DNA from 4 places in the Pantoea sp. E2023-21 genome. Region 2 is predicted to be linked to each of the others. Evidence: predicted binding sites of a transcription regulator. Region 2 holds the regulator's gene; each other region holds the start of a gene.

Region 1 (4,330 bases), 350 kb from region 2:
GCTTATGTTTCGTTGGGGTATTATCTTTCTGGTCATCGCTCTGATTGCTGCAGCATTAGGTTTCGGCGGTCTGGCGGGTACGGCAGCATGGGCAGCTAAAATTGTCTTCATTGTCGGTATTATTCTGTTCCTCGTGAGCCTGTTTACCGGGCGCAAACGACCCTGACTAATGGCGTCATAGACGTCAACCCGCGAGTCATCTAAAGCGGAGACCAGTCATTTGCGGCATACTGTGGAGCCGCAACGATTGCTGAGGCAATTGGTCAGGGAACGACAATGATTGGTTCTCCGGGATGTTGCCTAAGGCGACTCCCTCAGAGCAAACACTGAGGGACATCCATTGGGAACGCGTATTCCACTGACATTAGGTTCATTTGAACCGCTAGCATTAACCCCTTTCAAATCCAATAAAATCGCCTTAGTGTGCGAAGGCGGCGGCCAACGCGGCATCTTTACCGCAGGTGTGCTGGATGAGTTCCAACGTGCAGGCTTTAATCCCTTTCAACTGTTGCTCGGCACGTCTGCCGGGGCGCAAAACTTGTCAGCTTTTGTTTGTGGCCAACCTGGCTACGCAAGACGCGTAATTTCCCGTTACACCACCAGCAAACTGTTTTTTGATCCGCTACGATTCGTGCGCGGCGGGCACCTTATCGATCTCGATTGGCTGATTGATATCACCAAAAATGAGTTTCCGCTGGCGCTCAACACCGCTGAAGGGTTGTTTGCCAAAGGCAGCGAGTTCTATATGTGCGCCTGCCGCAGCGACGATTACCGCGCTGAATACTTCAATCCGACCAGCACCAACTGGCATGACATCATTAAAGCCTCAAGTGCGATTCCCGGCTTCTACCGCAGCGGCGTGAAGATGGACGGCGTGAGTTATCTGGATGGTGGCATCAGCGATGCGATTCCGGTGCGCGAAGCCGCGCGCCGTGGCGCGGATACCATTGTGGTGATCCGTACCGTGCCATCGCAGATGTCCTACACGCCGAAATGGTTTAAACGCATGGAGCGCTTTTTGTCCGATAGCGCATTGCAGCCGATGATCAACATCCTGCATCAGCATGAAGAGAGCTATCGCGAGATTCAGCAGTATATCGAGCAGCCGCCGGATAACCTGCGCATCATCGAAATTTGTCCGCCGAAGCCGCTGGCGAGCATGGCGCTCGGCAGCCGCTTGTCATCGCTGAATCAGGATTACCATTTAGGCCGCCGCAGCGGGCGCTATTTCCTCGCCACGCTCGGTCAATGGTTGAGTGATGCCGAGCCGCTGGTTATCCCAACGACGGTAATGCCGCCGGCAGCGGTGGCCAACGAACCGGATAATCGTGCGCTGATTACGCCCGCTCTGGCGGAGAACGATGCAGATTTTGATAAAGGTTCGCTGGCATGAAGTTTATCGATACACATTGCCACTTTGATTTCCCCCCCTTTGTTGACGACGCGCCTGCTAGCATTGCGCGCGCTGCGCAGGCGGGCGTGGAATGCATCATTGTACCGAGCGTGGATGCCAGCCGTTTTGAGCGGGTGACAGAACTGGCGCAGCAGTATCCGGCGCTGTATGCCGCGCTCGGCCTGCATCCGATCAATATTTCAGCGCATCAGGAAGATGCGCACCTTGATCAATTAGAGCGCTGGCTGAAAAAGCCAGATAGCAAACGCGTGGCGATTGGCGAGATCGGACTCGATCTCTACATGGAGGATGCGCAATTCGCTAAACAGACGCGGCTGCTGGATAAGCAGCTCAGGCTGGCGAAGCAATACGATCTGCCGGTGATCCTGCATTCGCGGCGCACCCACGACCAGTTAGCTATGCATCTGCGTCGTCACGATCTGCCGCGCCGTGGCGTGGTACACGGCTTTGCCGGCAGCCAGCAGCAGGCGGAGCGTTTTATCCAGCTCGGTTATGCGATTGGCGTTGGTGGCACCATCACCTATGAACGCGCCAGTAAAACCCGTCATACCATTGCCAATCTGCCGCTAAATGCCCTTTTACTGGAAACCGACGCGCCCGATATGCCGCTGCAAGGTTTTCAGGGCCAGCCCAATCGCCCGGAACGTGCGCGCAACGTGTTTGACGTGCTGTGTCAGCTGCGCAGCGAATCCCCCGACGTGATTGCCGACGCGCTGTGGCAAAACAGCCTGCGCCTGTTTGCGATCCCGGTCTGATTCTCCCCCGACAGATTCTGCATTTACGCTGCCTTACGCCTGATTAGCTACATTGATAGAGCGTAAAGTACACTTTTGCGCCCATTTTTGTGATAATAATAACAATGACATTTCAGGCGACTCCCGGCTTGAATTGGGTTTATTTGTGATTAATATCACTAAATAACTGTATTTTAATGACCAGTTTTCTTTTCTGTGTGACGTAAGACGCAATTTATTGTCACGATTATTGTTAGGATTATCACATTCCCGGTGGGTTGTGCCCGCCGATCTGAATTTTGGAGAGCATCATGACCGACCTTAAAGCAGCAGCACAGCGCGCATTGCAACTGATGGATTTAACCACCCTGAACGAAGACGACACCGATGAGAAGGTGATCGCGCTGTGCCGTCAGGCGAAATCCCCTGCCGGTAACACCGCGGCCATCTGCATCTATCCACGGTTCATTCCTGCGGCACGTAAAGCGCTACGCGAACAAGGCACGCCGGAAATCCGCATTGCTACCGTGACCAACTTCCCGCACGGCAACGATGACATCGAGATCGCGCTGGCCGAAACCCGCGCGGCCATCGCCTACGGTGCCGACGAAGTCGACGTGGTGTTCCCGTATCGTGCGCTGATTGCCGGCAATCGTGAGATCGGCTTTGAGCTGGTGAAAGCCTGTAAAGAAGCCTGCGCCGCGGCGAACGTGCTGCTGAAAGTGATCATCGAAAGCGGTGAGCTGAAAGACGAAGCGCTGATTCGTGCGGCTTCGGAAATCGCTATCGATGCGGGCGCAGATTTCATCAAAACCTCAACCGGTAAAGTGCCGGTCAACGCCACGCCAGAAGTGGCGGCGATCATGATGCAAGTTATCCGCGATAAAGGCGTTAAGCAGCAGGTCGGCTTCAAACCGGCTGGCGGCGTGCGTACCGCTGAAGACGCGGCGCTGTATCTGCAACTGGCGGATGACCTTCTGGGCGAAGGCTGGGCGGATGCGCGTCATTTCCGCTTTGGCGCATCTAGCTTGCTGGCAAGCCTGCTCAATACGCTGGGTCACGAAACCGCGACCAGCAAAGCGGGCTACTAATCCTCGCCGTTATCTTTCCGGTGCGCATGAATGCGCACCCTACGTTGTAGGGTCGTCATTTATGGCGACCTTCTCATTCCAGGGAGGCAACCGTGTTCCTGCCACAAGAAATTATTCGTAAAAAACGCGATGGACAGGCGCTGAGTGAAGCGGAGATTCGCTTCTTTATCAATGGCGTGCGCGACAATAGCGTGTCGGAAGGTCAAATCGCCGCGCTGGCGATGACCATCTATTTCCATGATATGACGCTCGACGAGCGCGTGGCGTTGACCATGGCAATGCGCGATTCGGGCACGGTGCTGAACTGGAAATCGCTGAATCTCAACGGCCCGATTGTCGATAAACACTCCACTGGCGGTGTGGGCGATGTGACCTCGCTGATGCTCGGCCCGATGGTGGCAGCGTGCGGCGGTTATGTGCCGATGATCTCCGGGCGCGGTCTCGGCCACACCGGCGGCACGTTGGATAAACTGGAAGCGATTCCTGGCTTCGATATCTTCCCGAGTGACGATCGTTTCCGCCAGATTATTAAAGACGTCGGCGTCGCGATTATCGGCCAGACCAACTCGCTGGCGCCGGCCGACAAACGTTTCTACGCCACGCGCGATATCACTGCCACCGTGGATTCGATTCCACTGATCACCGCGTCGATCCTCGCTAAAAAACTGGCGGAAGGATTGGATGCGCTGGTGATGGACGTCAAGGTGGGGTCCGGCGCCTTTATGCCGACCTTCGAAGCCTCAGAAAATCTGGCGCAGGCGATTGTTGGCGTAGCGAACGGCGCCGGTTGCAAAACCACCGCACTGCTCACCGACATGAATCAGGTGCTGGCGTCCACCGCCGGAAATGCGCTGGAAGTGCGTGAAGCGGTGCAGTTCCTGACAGGGGCTGCCCGTAATCCGCGCCTGCTGGAAGTCACGATGGCGCTGTGTTCGGAAATGCTGATTTCCGGCAAACTGGCCGAGAACGACGCCGATGCGCGCAAAAAGCTGCAGCAAGTGCTGGATAACGGCAAGGCCGCCGAGGTATTTGCCCGCATGGTCGCAGCGCAAAATGGCCCGAGCGATTTCATTGAGCGCATGGACAGCTAT
Region 2 (4,330 bases):
TTGCCGTTACCGGTTCCAGCGGCGCCGGAACCACTACCACCAGCCTTGCCTTCCGTAAGATTTTCCAGCAGCTGAATTTGCATGCAGCGGAAGTAGAAGGTGACAGTTTCCATCGCTTCACGCGTCCGGAAATGGACATGGCGATCCGCAAGGCGCGCGATCTGGGTCGCCATATCAGTTACTTCGGCCCGGAAGCCAACGACTTCGGCTTGCTTGAGCAGACGTTCAGGCATTACGGCCAAACCGGTTTGGGCGAATCGCGTAAATATTTGCACACTTACGACGAAGCCGTGCCGTGGAATCAGGTGCCGGGCACTTTCACCCCCTGGCAACCGCTGCCGGAGAACACTGATGTGCTGTTCTATGAAGGCTTGCACGGCGGCGTGGTCACGCAGCAGCAAAATGTCGCAGAGCATGTCGATTTGCTGGTTGGCGTAGTCCCGATTGTTAATCTTGAGTGGATTCAGAAGCTGGTGCGCGACACGGGCGAGCGCGGTCATTCGCGTGAGGCGGTGATGGATTCGGTGGTGCGTTCAATGGAGGATTACATCAACTTCATCACGCCACAGTTCTCACGCACCCACATTAACTTCCAGCGTGTGCCAACCGTTGATACGTCCAACCCATTTGCGGCACGCGAAATTCCGTCGCTCGACGAAAGTTTCGTAGTGATTCATTTCCGCGGTCTGGAAGGCATCGCGTTCCCCTATCTCCTGTCGATGATTCAGGGATCGTTTATCTCCCACATCAATACGCTGGTGGTGCCGGGCGGAAAAATGGGACTGGCGATGGAGCTGATTATGCTACCGCTGGTGCAGCGACTCATTGAAGGGAAGCGGATTGAGTGAGTGTCATTGGTCGCCATGAATGGCGACCCTACGAAATGAGAGCGTTTTGTAGGGTGCGCATTAATGCGCACCTGCCAGCATTAAAGCGCGATCACTTCGTAGCTATGCGTAATTTCCACGCCTTTGCCCAGCATGATCGCCACCGAGCAATATTTTTCCGCTGACAAATCAACCGCGCGTGAAACCGCCTTGTCGCTTAACGCTTTGCCGCTGACGATGAAGTGCAGATTGATGCGGGTAAAAATACGTGGCGCTTCTTCGCGACGTTCTGAAGTGAGTTTCACTTCGCAATCGGCGACATCGCTGCGCCCTTTTTGCAGGATCGACACCACATCAATAGCGCTACAACCGCCCGCCGCCATCAGCACCATCTCCATTGGACTTGGCGCTTTATCACCGGAATTACCGTCCATTAATACCTGATGGCCGGATGAGGATTCTCCGAGAAAGGTCAAACCTTCCACCCATTTCACTCGTGCCTGCATTATTCTTTCTCCTGAAGAGGCGGTTTTGCCGCCAGAGTACGCTTTCACCTGACAAACAGCAATCCAGAGTAATCCCCCTTCTGCTGAAGCGAGACAACACAAGACAGCTCGCTAAAGCTGTGCTACAAACAGTGCTGAAAATATTTTCGTCATTACAGACGAAGGCGGGAAGAATCAAAAGCGTAGCTTAAGAGTCCACCCGGAATAATTTTTCCTTTACTGGAAACGCTCGACGATTAAACCGCCTGACAGGGAAAAATGCCCCCTGTATTTTGGGCACGATTACAACAGAGGATAATAGCGAATGGTTCTCGGCAAACCGCAAACAGACCCTACACTCGAATGGTTCCTGTCCCATTGCCATATTCACAAATATCCATCCAAAAGCACGCTCATCCATCAGGGTGAGAAAGCGGAAACGCTGTACTACATCGTGAAAGGTTCCGTAGCGGTACTGATTAAAGATGAAGAAGGCAAAGAGATGATTCTCTCCTATCTCAATCAGGGAGATTTTATCGGCGAACTCGGTCTTTTCGAAGAAGGCCAGGAACGCAGTGCTTGGGTGCGTGCGAAGTCTGCCTGCGAAGTGGCTGAAATTTCATACAAAAAATTCCGTCAGCTGATTCAGGTAAACCCGGATATTTTAATGCGACTTTCGTCGCAAATGGCGCGTCGTCTGCAAGTGACATCTGAGAAAGTGGGCAACCTTGCCTTCCTCGATGTGACCGGACGTATCGCGCAAACGCTGCTAAATCTGGCCAAACAGCCAGATGCGATGACTCACCCGGACGGGATGCAAATCAAAATCACCCGTCAGGAGATTGGTCAGATCGTGGGCTGCTCACGCGAAACCGTGGGTCGTATCCTGAAAATGCTGGAAGATCAGAATCTGATCTCCGCACACGGTAAAACCATCGTCGTTTACGGCACCCGCTAATTTCTTCTCACCCACGGCGTGATGGCAACATCGCGCCGTTTCTATTTGCGATGAGCTGATGTGGCGCCGAATCATCTATCATCCTGAAGTTAACTATGCGCTGCGGCAAACGCTGGTGCTGTGCCTGCCTGTGGCTCTCGGCTGGCTGTTTGGCGATCTGCAAAAAGGTCTGCTGTTCTCGTTAGTGCCTGCCTGTTGCAATATGGCGGGGCTGGATACGCCGCACAAACGCTTCTTCAAACGCCTGATTGTAGGGGGTTCGCTGTTTGCCACCGGCAGTTTCCTGATGCAAATCCTCACCGCGTACCAAATTCCGCTGCCGCTGATTTTGCTGGCGCTGCCGCTGCTGATTGGCGTGACCGGTGAAATCGGCCCACTGCATGCGCGCCTGCTCCCCGCGACGTTAATCGCCGCCATCTTTACGCTCAGTTTAGTGGGACGCATGCCGATGTGGGTGCCGCCGCTGCTCTACATAGGCGGCACGCTGTGGTACGGCTTGTTCAACTGGTTCTGGTTCTGGCTGTGGAAAGAGCAGCCGATGCGCGAATCGCTTAGCCTGCTGTTCCGTGAGCTGGCCGATTATTGCGATGCCAAATACACCTTACTGACGCAGTTGACCGATCCGGAAAAAGCGCTGCCCCCCCTGCTGGCACGCCAGCAAAAGGCGGTCGATCTCATCACGACCTGCTACCAGCAAATGCACATGTTGTCGGCCAGCCGTGATAACAGCCACAAACGTCTGACACGCGCTTTTCAGGTGGCGCTGGATTTACAGGAACACATCTCGGTGAGTTTGCATCAGCCCGAAGAGGTGCAAAAGCTCGTGGAGGAGAGCCACGCCGAAGCGGTGATTCGCTGGAACGCCAAAATCATCTCAGCCCGGCTGCGCGTGCTGGCCGATGCGATCCTCTACCATCAATTACCCGATCGTTTTCACATGGAGAAACAGCTCGGCGCGCTGGAGAAAATTGCGCGCCAGCATCCGGATAATCCGGTCGGCAACTTCTGCCTGTATCACTTCAGTCGCATCGCCCGCGTGTTGCGCACGCAGAAGCCACTCTACACACGTGACCTGATGGCCGATCGCCAGCGCCGTTTGCCGCTGTTGCCGGCGTTGCGCAGTTATCTGTCGTTCAAATCTTCCGCGTTACGCACCGCCGCTCGTTTCGCCGTGATGCTGATGTTTGGCAGCGCGTTGGCGCTGTTCTTCAACATTCCCAAACCTTACTGGATTCTGATGACCATCATGTTCGTCAGCCAGAACGGCTACAGCGCGACACGCGTGCGTATTCAGCACCGTGCGCTGGGCACCTTTGCGGGTTTGCTGATCGCTGCCGCCTCGCTACAGCTGGCGGTGCCGGAATCGATCACGCTGCTGTTTATGCTGGGGATCACGCTGGCAAGTTATCTGATCACGCGGAAATATTATGGCTGGTCGATGATTGGCTTCACCGTCACCGCAGTGTATTCGCTGCAGCTGCTGTCACTTAACGGCGCGCAATTTTTACTGCCACGCATGATGGATACCCTGATGGGCTGTTTGATTGCCTTCGCCGGGATGATTTGGTTGTGGCCGCAGTGGCAAAGCGGGCTGCTGCGCAAGAACGCACACGATGCGCTGGAAGCGTATCAGGATGCCTTGCGACTGTTGCTGGGACCGGAACAGTCGCCCGAGAAACTGGCTTATCAGCGCATGAAGGTTAATCAGGCGCACAATGCGCTGTTCAACTCATTGAACCAGGCATCGAGCGAGCCGGGCTTTAACCTGCAATATCTAAAAGATATGCGCATGTGGGTAACGCACAGTCAGTTCATTGTCGAGCATATTAACGCCATGACGATCCTGGCGCGCGAACACACCATGTTGACGGCGAAGCTGGCAGAACGTTATCTGCAATCCTGTGAAATCGCGCTGCAGCGTTGTCAGCAGCGGCTGGCATATGACGGGCCGGGCAACGACAGTAATATTCTGGAGGCGCCGGAGAATCTTAATGAAGGGCCGGTGACGATTGTCGAACAGCATGTGAAGCGGATCTTGCAGCACCTTAACGTCATGCACA
Region 3 (4,330 bases), 490 kb from region 2:
ACCCGCAAGCAGCTGGGCTGGAACCACGGTCCGTTTGAAATTCCTTCCGACATCTACGCGCAGTGGGACGCCAAAGAAGCCGGCCAGGCGAAAGAGTCCGCGTGGGACAAAAAGTTTGCCGCCTACGCCGCTGCGCATCCGGCGCTGGCCGCGGAGTTCAAGCGTCGCGTCAACAACGCGCTGCCAGAAAACTGGGCCAGCGAGTCGCAGAAGTTCATTGAGCAGCTGCAGGCCAACCCGGCGAAAATCGCCAGCCGTAAAGCCTCGCAGAACGCCATCGAAGCCTTTGGTAAAATCCTGCCGGAATACCTGGGCGGCTCCGCTGACCTTGCGCCAAGCAACCTCACCATGTGGTCCGGCTCGAAGCCAATCAACGAAGACGCGGCGGGCAACTACATCCATTACGGCGTGCGCGAGTTCGGTATGACCGCGATTGCCAACGGTCTGGCGCTGCACGGCGGCTTCCTGCCGTACACCGCCACCTTCCTGATGTTCGTCGAGTACGCGCGCAACGCCGCACGCATGGCCGCGCTGATGAAAATCCGTCAGATTATGGTCTACACCCACGACTCCATTGGTCTGGGCGAAGATGGCCCGACGCACCAGCCGGTTGAGCAGATGGCCAGCCTGCGCGTGACGCCAAACATGAGCCTGTGGCGCCCGTGCGACCAGGTTGAATCGGCGGTGGCGTGGAAATACGCCATCGAACGCGTTGACGGCCCGTCGGCGCTGATCTTCTCGCGTCAGAACCTGGCGCAGCAGGATCGTACCGCTGAGCAGCTGGCTAACGTGGCGCGCGGCGGTTACGTGCTGAAGGACAGCAGCGGCACGCCGGAGCTGATCCTGATCGCCACCGGTTCGGAAGTGGAACTGGCGGTGAGCGCTTACGAGCAGCTGACGGCAGAAGGCCGCAAGGTGCGCGTGGTCTCCATGCCTTCCACCGACGCCTTCGACAAGCAGGACGCGGCGTACCGTGAATCCGTGCTGCCGAAAGCGGTGGCGGCGCGCGTGGCGATTGAAGCGGGAATCGCAGATTACTGGTTCAAATACACCGGCCTGAACGGCGCGATCGTCGGCATGACCACCTTCGGTGAGTCAGCGCCGGCGGATCAGCTGTTCAAAGCGTTTGGCTTCACCGTTGAAAACGTGGTTAAAACGGCGAAATCGATTCTGTAATTTTGCGCAATAAATTGCGCCGCTACCGGTTATGCACCGCCTGTAGCGGCGCGATTCATCGCGCACATCTGCAGTGCACGGGTATCTGACCTGAAACGGTTCAATTATTCCTGTAGTAATAATTCACCAAGGCAAATTTTGTGACGCAGATCCAATATTCTGCCACTCATTTGATCGCAATCATTCCCGTTATTCCTCTCTTGCATTACTCTAGCTGAACCGTTTCAGTCGTGAGCGAAACCGTGTGGCTTTCCGGAGTGTACAGGTAATAATTCCCTGTACAAAAAGGTGTGAAACGCTCAGGCTAATCGGCACGTTTTTCTGGTGTTGTTGAAGGTAGAGATGACCGTTCGCGTAGCAATAAATGGTTTTGGTCGTATCGGGCGTAACGTATTACGTGCCCTGTATGAAACCGGTCGCCGGGCTGAAATCACCGTGGTCGCCATTAACGAATTGGCAGACGCCGCCGGTATGGCGCATCTGCTGAAGTACGACACCAGCCACGGACGTTTTGCCTTTGATGTGCGCCAGGAACGCGATCTGCTGTTTGTTGGCGACGACACCATTCGCATCCTGCATCAGGCGGAAATTGATGTGCTGCCGTGGCGCGAACTGAATGTCGATATCGTGCTGGATTGTACCGGCGTGTACGGCAGTCGTGCTGATGGCGAAGCCCATTTGCAGGCGGGTGCGAAGAAAGTGTTGTTCTCGCATCCGGGCGGCAACGATCTCGATGCCACCGTCGTGTTCGGCGTAAACGAACAAGCTCTTAAACAAACTGACTGCATTGTCTCCAACGCATCCTGCACCACCAACTGCATTATCCCGGTGATCAAGTTGCTGGATGACGCCTTTGGCATTGAGTCGGGCACTGTGACCACCATTCACTCGGCGATGCACGATCAACAGGTGATTGACGCTTATCACAGCGACTTGCGGCGTACGCGCGCTGCCAGCCAATCGATCATTCCGGTAGATACGCGTCTTGCTGCTGGCATTACCCGTATTTTTCCGAAATTTAACGATCGCTTTGAAGCGATTGCCGTGCGCGTGCCTACTATCAACGTGACAGCCATTGATTTGAGCGTGTCTGTGCGCGAAGCGGTGAAGGCGTGTGAGGTCAATGCGTTGCTGCAAAACGCGTCAGAAGGGGCGTTTCGTGGTATAGTTGACTATACGGAATTACCGTTAGTCTCAGTAGATTTTAACCATGATCCGCACAGTGCCATAGTCGATGGCACGCAAACGCGGGTCAGTGGTCATCACCTTATCAAAACGCTGGTTTGGTGTGACAACGAATGGGGCTTTGCTAACCGTATGATCGACACCACGTTAGCAATGGCCGCAAGCGGTTTCAGGTAAGACGCGGACTGCGTCTGGCAAAACTTATGAGAGTCAACGAGAGGGTTCACCATGTCTGTAATTAAGATGACCGATCTGGATCTTGCTGGTAAACGCGTTCTGATCCGTGCCGATCTCAACGTGCCAGTGAAAGAAGGGAAAGTGACGTCAGATGCACGTATTCGTGCTTCTCTGCCTACCATCGAAGCGGCGTTGAAACAGGGCGCGAAAGTGATGGTTACCTCTCACCTGGGTCGTCCGACCGAAGGTGAATACAACGAAGAGTTCTCCCTGCTGCCGGTTGTTAACTACCTGAAAGAAAAACTGAACGGCACCAACGTGACCCTGGCGAAAGAGTACCTCGACGGCGTGGAAGTGGGCGCTGGCGAACTGGTGGTGCTGGAAAACGTGCGCTTTAACAAAGGCGAGAAGAAAGACGAAGAAGGCCTGTCGAAGAAATATGCTGCACTGTGCGACGTGTTCGTAATGGATGCCTTCGGTACTGCGCACCGCGCTCAGGCGTCTACCCATGGCGTGGCCAAATTCGCTCCTATCGCCTGTGCCGGTCCGCTGTTGTCAGCTGAGCTGGAAGCGCTGGGTAAAGTGATGAGCAACCCAGAACGTCCGCTGGTTGCTGTGGTTGGCGGTTCTAAAGTCTCTACCAAATTTGATGTCCTGCAGTCGCTGGTGAAGATTGCTGACACCGTAATCGTCGGCGGCGGTATCGCGAACACCTTCGTGGCTATCGACAATAACGTCGGTAAATCTCTGTACGAGCCAGACTTCGTTGAAGCCGCGAAAAAGCTGCGTGATGAGCACGGCATTCCGGTTCCTACCGATTCTCGCGTAGGCACGGAATTCTCTGAAACTGCACCGGCAACCGTGAAAAAGGTTTCCGAAGTAGCGGATAACGAAGAGATTATGGACTTCGGTGACGAAACCGCTCAGGCAATGGCTGCCATCCTGAAAGGCGCAAAAACCATTCTGTGGAACGGTCCGGTTGGCGTGTTCGAGTTCCCGAACTTCCGTAAAGGCACCGAAATTGTGGCGAATGCTATCGCCGATAGCGATGCGTTCTCTGTTGCGGGTGGCGGCGATACCCTGGCTGCTATCGATCTGTTCGGTATCGAAGATAAGATCTCTTATATCTCTACCGGCGGCGGCGCATTCCTCGAATTCGTGGAAGGCAAAAAACTGCCAGCAGTTGCTATGCTGGAAGAGCGCGCTAAGCAGTAACTCTTTGGGGGCGGCGCTTTGGCGTCGCCTGAAAGCTTGCCCTGTGTTGGGCAATCAAATCGCAATCCCCTGTTGGGGATGAACGGTAACGAAACGGGACACAACCATGTCTAAAATTTTTGATTTCGTAAAACCCGGCGTTGTCACTGGTGACGACGTTCAGAAAATTTTCCAGGTAGCGAAAGAGAACAAATTCGCTCTGCCAGCAGTTAACTGCGTCGGCACGGACTCCATCAATGCAGTATTGGAAGCTGCGGCCAAGGTGAAAGCGCCGGTCATCGTTCAGTTCTCCAATGGTGGTGCTGCCTTCATCGCCGGTAAAGGCTTCAAAACCGACAAACCACAGGGCGCAGCAATCTTCGGTGCTATCGCCGGTGCTTACCATGTGCATCTGATGGCTGAACAGTATGGCGTGCCAGTCATTCTGCACACCGACCACTGCGCCAAGAAACTGCTGCCGTGGATCGACGGTCTGCTGGACGCGGGTGAAGAGCACTTTAAGAAAACCGGCAAGCCGCTGTTCTCTTCTCACATGATTGACCTGTCTGAAGAGTCACTGGAAGAGAATATCGAGATC
Region 4 (4,330 bases), 910 kb from region 2:
CGCTGCATCTCGGCGATCGCGATCGTCGCGGTAATTACTGGGACGGCGGACGCTGGCGCGAGCCACGCTGGTGGAACGATCGTTATCAGTACAACGACAACCGTTGGTGGCGCCATGAAGAGTGGAAACGTCATCGTGCCTATGAACGTGAGCGCGAACGTCGCTGGCATGAACGCGAACGTCGTGAACATCATCGGCACGACCATCGTCATGATGATCGTCGTGGTCATCGCGATCACCATCATCACTAAACAAAAAAGCCCGCTCACTGGCGGGCTTTTTGTTTGATAACGCCGTTACCAGCCCAGCGCTTCACCCACCAGCAAGTAGAGATTAAGGCCGATCACCAGCACCACAATCAGCCGACCCGCGTTTTGCATCAGGCGCGAGTTCACCATCTCATCCCCCATCAATTCCCGGTTGCCGGTAAATGACAACAGCGGAATCAGCGCCAGTGCGATACCAAAACTCAGCAACACCTGACTCATCACCAGAATCCGCGTCGGATCCCAGCCGGCCCAGATCACAATAAAGGACGGCAACATGGTGATGGTGCGACGGAACCACAGCGGAATATGGAAGCGGATAAAGCCCTGCATCACCACTTGTCCCGCCAGCGTACCGACCACAGTAGAAGAGAGACCGGCAGCCACCAGACTCAAACCAAACACAATCGCAGCGGCCTGGCCCAGCAGCGGTTGCAGCGTTAAATACGCCTGATCGAGATCGACAATTTTGGAATGGCCGCTGAAGTGAAACGCCGCAGCTGCCGTGGCCATCATCGCCAGATTAACAAACCCGGCGATGGTCATGGCGATCGCCACATCCAGCTTGGTTGAAGAGTAACGTTGCGCCTTGCTGCCTTTATTACCGTGCTGTGTCAGTGCGGAGTGCAGATAAATGACGTGCGGCATGATAGTGGCGCCTAACACGCCAGCGGCAAGGAATACCGCATCCGACGTCGGCAGCGATGGCAGCGCCATGCCGACCACCAGCTCACTCACTTTCGGCTGGGAGAAAAACAGCTCAACAATATAAGCCGCCGCCACGAACAGCAGCAGTCCGCCAATCACCAGCTCCAGCGGCTTCTGTCCGCGACTTTGCAGCATCAAAATCAGGTAGGTCGCGATGCCGGTTAGCACCGCGCCCTGCAACAGCGAGATGCCGAGCAGCAGTTTAAAGCCAAGCGCTGCGCCAATAAATTCAGCGAGATCGGTGGCCATGGCGATGATTTCCGCCTGCACCCAATAAAACCACACCGCCGGCCGCGGGAAGCGATCGCGGATGTGTTCCGCAAGATTTTTGCCGGTCGCAATACCCAGCTTGGCGGACATCAGCTGAATCAGCATCGCCATGATGTTGGCCCACACCACTACCCACAACAGCTTGTAGCCGTAGGCGGCGCCGGCCTGAATGTTGGTCGCGAAGTTGCCGGGATCGATATAGCCAATCGCCGCAATAAAGGCGGGCCCGAGCAGCGCGAGTTTGATCTTTCTGGCTCCGCGAGCGGCGCGCTCGGCGGTGCGACTTTCTAGCATAGTTTTACCCTGTCTTAACGCTTGTTGACCCGCTCAGCTTAAGGGGCATTCAAGGCAGATGAAATTTGGTTATAGTTATCGTATTAATAGATGGTGCTATGAAGTATAGCCATTGCTATACATTCCGGTAAAGCCAGTTCCTGCCAAAAATAAGTGCAACGCAAATGACTCTACTCTTGGGTCATTTTATAGACAATGTTTTTGTGGTTTTTTCTTGTGAATGCTTTGTAATAAGGTTGTGATCGGTCAGAGTTATCTGAGAAAAATCACGATAGCGAATACTTATAATGTGGTTTTGATCTCGTTTTTAAGTAACGCGTTACATAGAATACGCAACAAAATACAACCCTCCTCAAATTTGGAGCCGACATGTCCCATGTTTTGCATTTTCTTTTAGCACTAGTGGTGGTAGCGGTGCTGGCCTTGCTGGTCAGCAACGATCGTAAAAGCATCCGTCTTCGCTATATCGTTCAACTTCTGGTGATCGAAGTTCTGCTGGCCTGGTTCTTCCTGAACTCAACCGCTGGCCTCGGCTTCGTACAGGGCTTTGCCGGTTTGTTTGATCATCTGCTCAAATATGCTGCCGAAGGGACCAACTTCGTGTTCGGCAATATGAGTGAAAAAGGCCTCGCCTTCTTCTTCCTCAATGTTCTTTGCCCGATTGTCTTCATCTCCGCACTGATCGGTATTTTGCAGCACTTCCGCATCTTGCCATGGGTGATTCGCGGCATTGGTACCGTGCTGTCAAAAGTGAACGGTATGGGCAAACTGGAATCCTTTAACGCCGTGAGTTCTCTGATTTTGGGACAGTCAGAAAACTTTATCGCCTATAAGGATATCCTCGGCAAGATGTCACAGCGCCGCATGTACACCATGGCTGCGACCGCTATGTCGACTGTTTCTATGTCGATTGTCGGCGCCTACATGACCATGCTGCAGCCAAAATATGTGGTTGCCGCGCTAGTACTGAATATGTTCAGCACCTTTATTGTGCTGTCGCTGATCAACCCCTATCGCGTCGATAGCGAAGAAGATCTGCAACTGCAGGATCTGCATAAAGGCCAAAGCTTCTTCGAAATGCTGGGCGAATACATTCTCGCCGGTTTCAAAGTTGCCATTATCGTTGCCGCGATGCTGATTGGTTTCATCGCGCTGATTTCAGGTTTGAACGCACTGTTCGATCTGATTTTCGGCATCAGCTTCCAGGGCGTGCTGGGTTATGTGTTCTATCCATTTGCCTGGGTGATGGGCGTACCAGCGCACGAAGCGCTGCAAGTGGGCAGCATTATGGCAACTAAACTGGTTTCCAACGAATTCGTGGCGATGATGGATCTGCAGAAAATCGCCGGTCAGCTGTCGCCACACTCAGAAGGTATTCTCTCTGTGTTCCTCGTCTCCTTTGCTAACTTCTCCTCTATCGGGATTGTGGCGGGTGCGATTAAAGGTCTGCATGAAGAGCAAGGTAACGTGGTTTCGCGCTTCGGCCTGAAACTGCTGTACGGTTCAACGCTGGTGAGCGTGCTGTCAGCTGCTATCGCTGGTCTGGTGTTGGCCTTCTGATAAAGAGGGCGAGCTGCGGCTCGCCCTTCTCTTCTTAATTATTCCCATCGGTTCTATCCCGCATCGATTCTGCTTCTCCCCCGCTATCACCCGCTTCACCGTTAAACGCAAAACCTTTGCACAATATTGAATTTCCGTTCACACCACCTGCGCCCGTAGTTTTTCTCCATGACATCACTTCAGGAGAACCGCATGAGCATTCAATTCCTTGGCATGATCGGCCACCGCCTCGCCTCAGAAATCATTCCGGCCAGCGGCCCGCTGTTCGATAAAGATTACATTGCCCGGTTCGCACGCGCGCACCAAGAAGCCGGTTTTGATCGCATTCTGGTGGGCTATTGGTCGGATCAACCGGATGGCTTTCTGGTTACGGCCCACGCTGCGGCGCACACCTCAACGCTGAAGTTCTTGCTGGCACATCGCCCAGGCTTTGTCTCACCGACACTGGCGGCGCGCAAACTGGCTTCGCTTGATCACTTAACCGACGGCCGTTTAGCGGTGCATATCATCAGCGGCGGCAGCGATGTCGAGCAACGCCGCGACGGTGATTTCCTCAATAAAGCCGAGCGCTATGCACGTAGCGATGAGTTCCTCACCGTTTTGAAGCAGAGCCTGGAATCTTCACAACCGTACGATCATCAAGGCCGGTTTTATCAGGCCGAACAGGCATTCTCAGCCATCAAACCGTTACAGAAAAAACTGCCGATCTACTTTGGTGGATCGTCGCAGGAAGCGATTGATGTCGCGGCCCGTCATGCCGATGTGTTTGCTTTATGGGGCGAGCCGCTGAAAGGCGCGGAAGAGACGGTACGCAATGTGCGTGCCGCCGCCGCTCAGCAGGGTCGCGAAATCAACTTCAACATCTCGTTCCGGCCGATTCTGGGCAAAACGGAAAAAGAAGCATGGGAACGCGCTGAACACATTCGCGCCACAGCCGAGAAACAGCTTAACGAAAGCGGCTTTGCTTTTGGTAAGGCTAAGCCGCAAAGCGTCGGTGCACAGCGTTTACTTGCCGCCGCCAATGAAGGCGATCGTCTGGATAAAGTGTTGTGGACCGGCGTAGCAAAACTGGTTCAGGGCGGCTACAACTCCACAGCGCTGGTGGGAACACCGGAGCAAGTGTCCGATGCACTGCTGGAATATTATCGCCTTGGCATTCACAGCGTGCTGATTCGCGGCTTCGACCCACTTAATGATGCGGTGGAATATGGCCGCGAGCTGATTCCACTGAC

What was found. Region 2 encodes CRP, which controls carbon source genes, mostly activating them, when cyclic AMP is high. Its sites were predicted from a motif close to ATGTGANNNNNNTCACAT; they were not measured.
Region 1: a site for CRP is predicted at 2,399-2,416, ahead of deoC (deoxyribose-phosphate aldolase). Genes of this name have one in related genera too.
Region 3: a site for CRP is predicted at 1,315-1,332, ahead of epd (erythrose-4-phosphate dehydrogenase). Genes of this name have one in related genera too.
Region 4: a site for CRP is predicted at 1,826-1,843, ahead of ACRQ84_RS09405 (NupC/NupG family nucleoside CNT transporter). Genes of this name have one in related genera too.

What each region holds. Positions count from the first base shown of each region.
Region 1 is NZ_CP195344.1:2,549,031-2,553,360, reverse strand. Features, by position in the region: gene ACRQ84_RS11910 (DUF1328 domain-containing protein) at 5-166, shown strand; gene ACRQ84_RS11905 (patatin-like phospholipase family protein) at 341-1,393, shown strand; gene ACRQ84_RS11900 (TatD family hydrolase) at 1,390-2,169, shown strand; gene deoC (deoxyribose-phosphate aldolase) at 2,460-3,239, shown strand; gene deoA (thymidine phosphorylase) at 3,332-4,330, shown strand, end outside.
Region 2 is NZ_CP195344.1:2,902,438-2,906,767, forward strand. Features, by position in the region: gene ACRQ84_RS13695 (phosphoribulokinase) at 1-848, shown strand, start outside; gene ACRQ84_RS13700 (OsmC family protein) at 929-1,333, opposite strand; gene crp (cAMP-activated global transcriptional regulator CRP) at 1,638-2,270, shown strand; gene ACRQ84_RS13710 (YccS/YhfK family putative transporter) at 2,329-4,330, shown strand, end outside.
Region 3 is NZ_CP195344.1:2,411,924-2,416,253, reverse strand. Features, by position in the region: gene tkt (transketolase) at 1-1,176, shown strand, start outside; gene epd (erythrose-4-phosphate dehydrogenase) at 1,519-2,538, shown strand; gene pgk (phosphoglycerate kinase) at 2,590-3,753, shown strand; gene fbaA (class II fructose-bisphosphate aldolase) at 3,860-4,330, shown strand, end outside.
Region 4 is NZ_CP195344.1:1,993,041-1,997,370, forward strand. Features, by position in the region: gene ACRQ84_RS09395 (DUF2502 domain-containing protein) at 1-251, shown strand, start outside; gene ACRQ84_RS09400 (Nramp family divalent metal transporter) at 297-1,538, opposite strand; gene ACRQ84_RS09405 (NupC/NupG family nucleoside CNT transporter) at 1,908-3,098, shown strand; gene ACRQ84_RS09410 (LLM class flavin-dependent oxidoreductase) at 3,291-4,330, shown strand, end outside.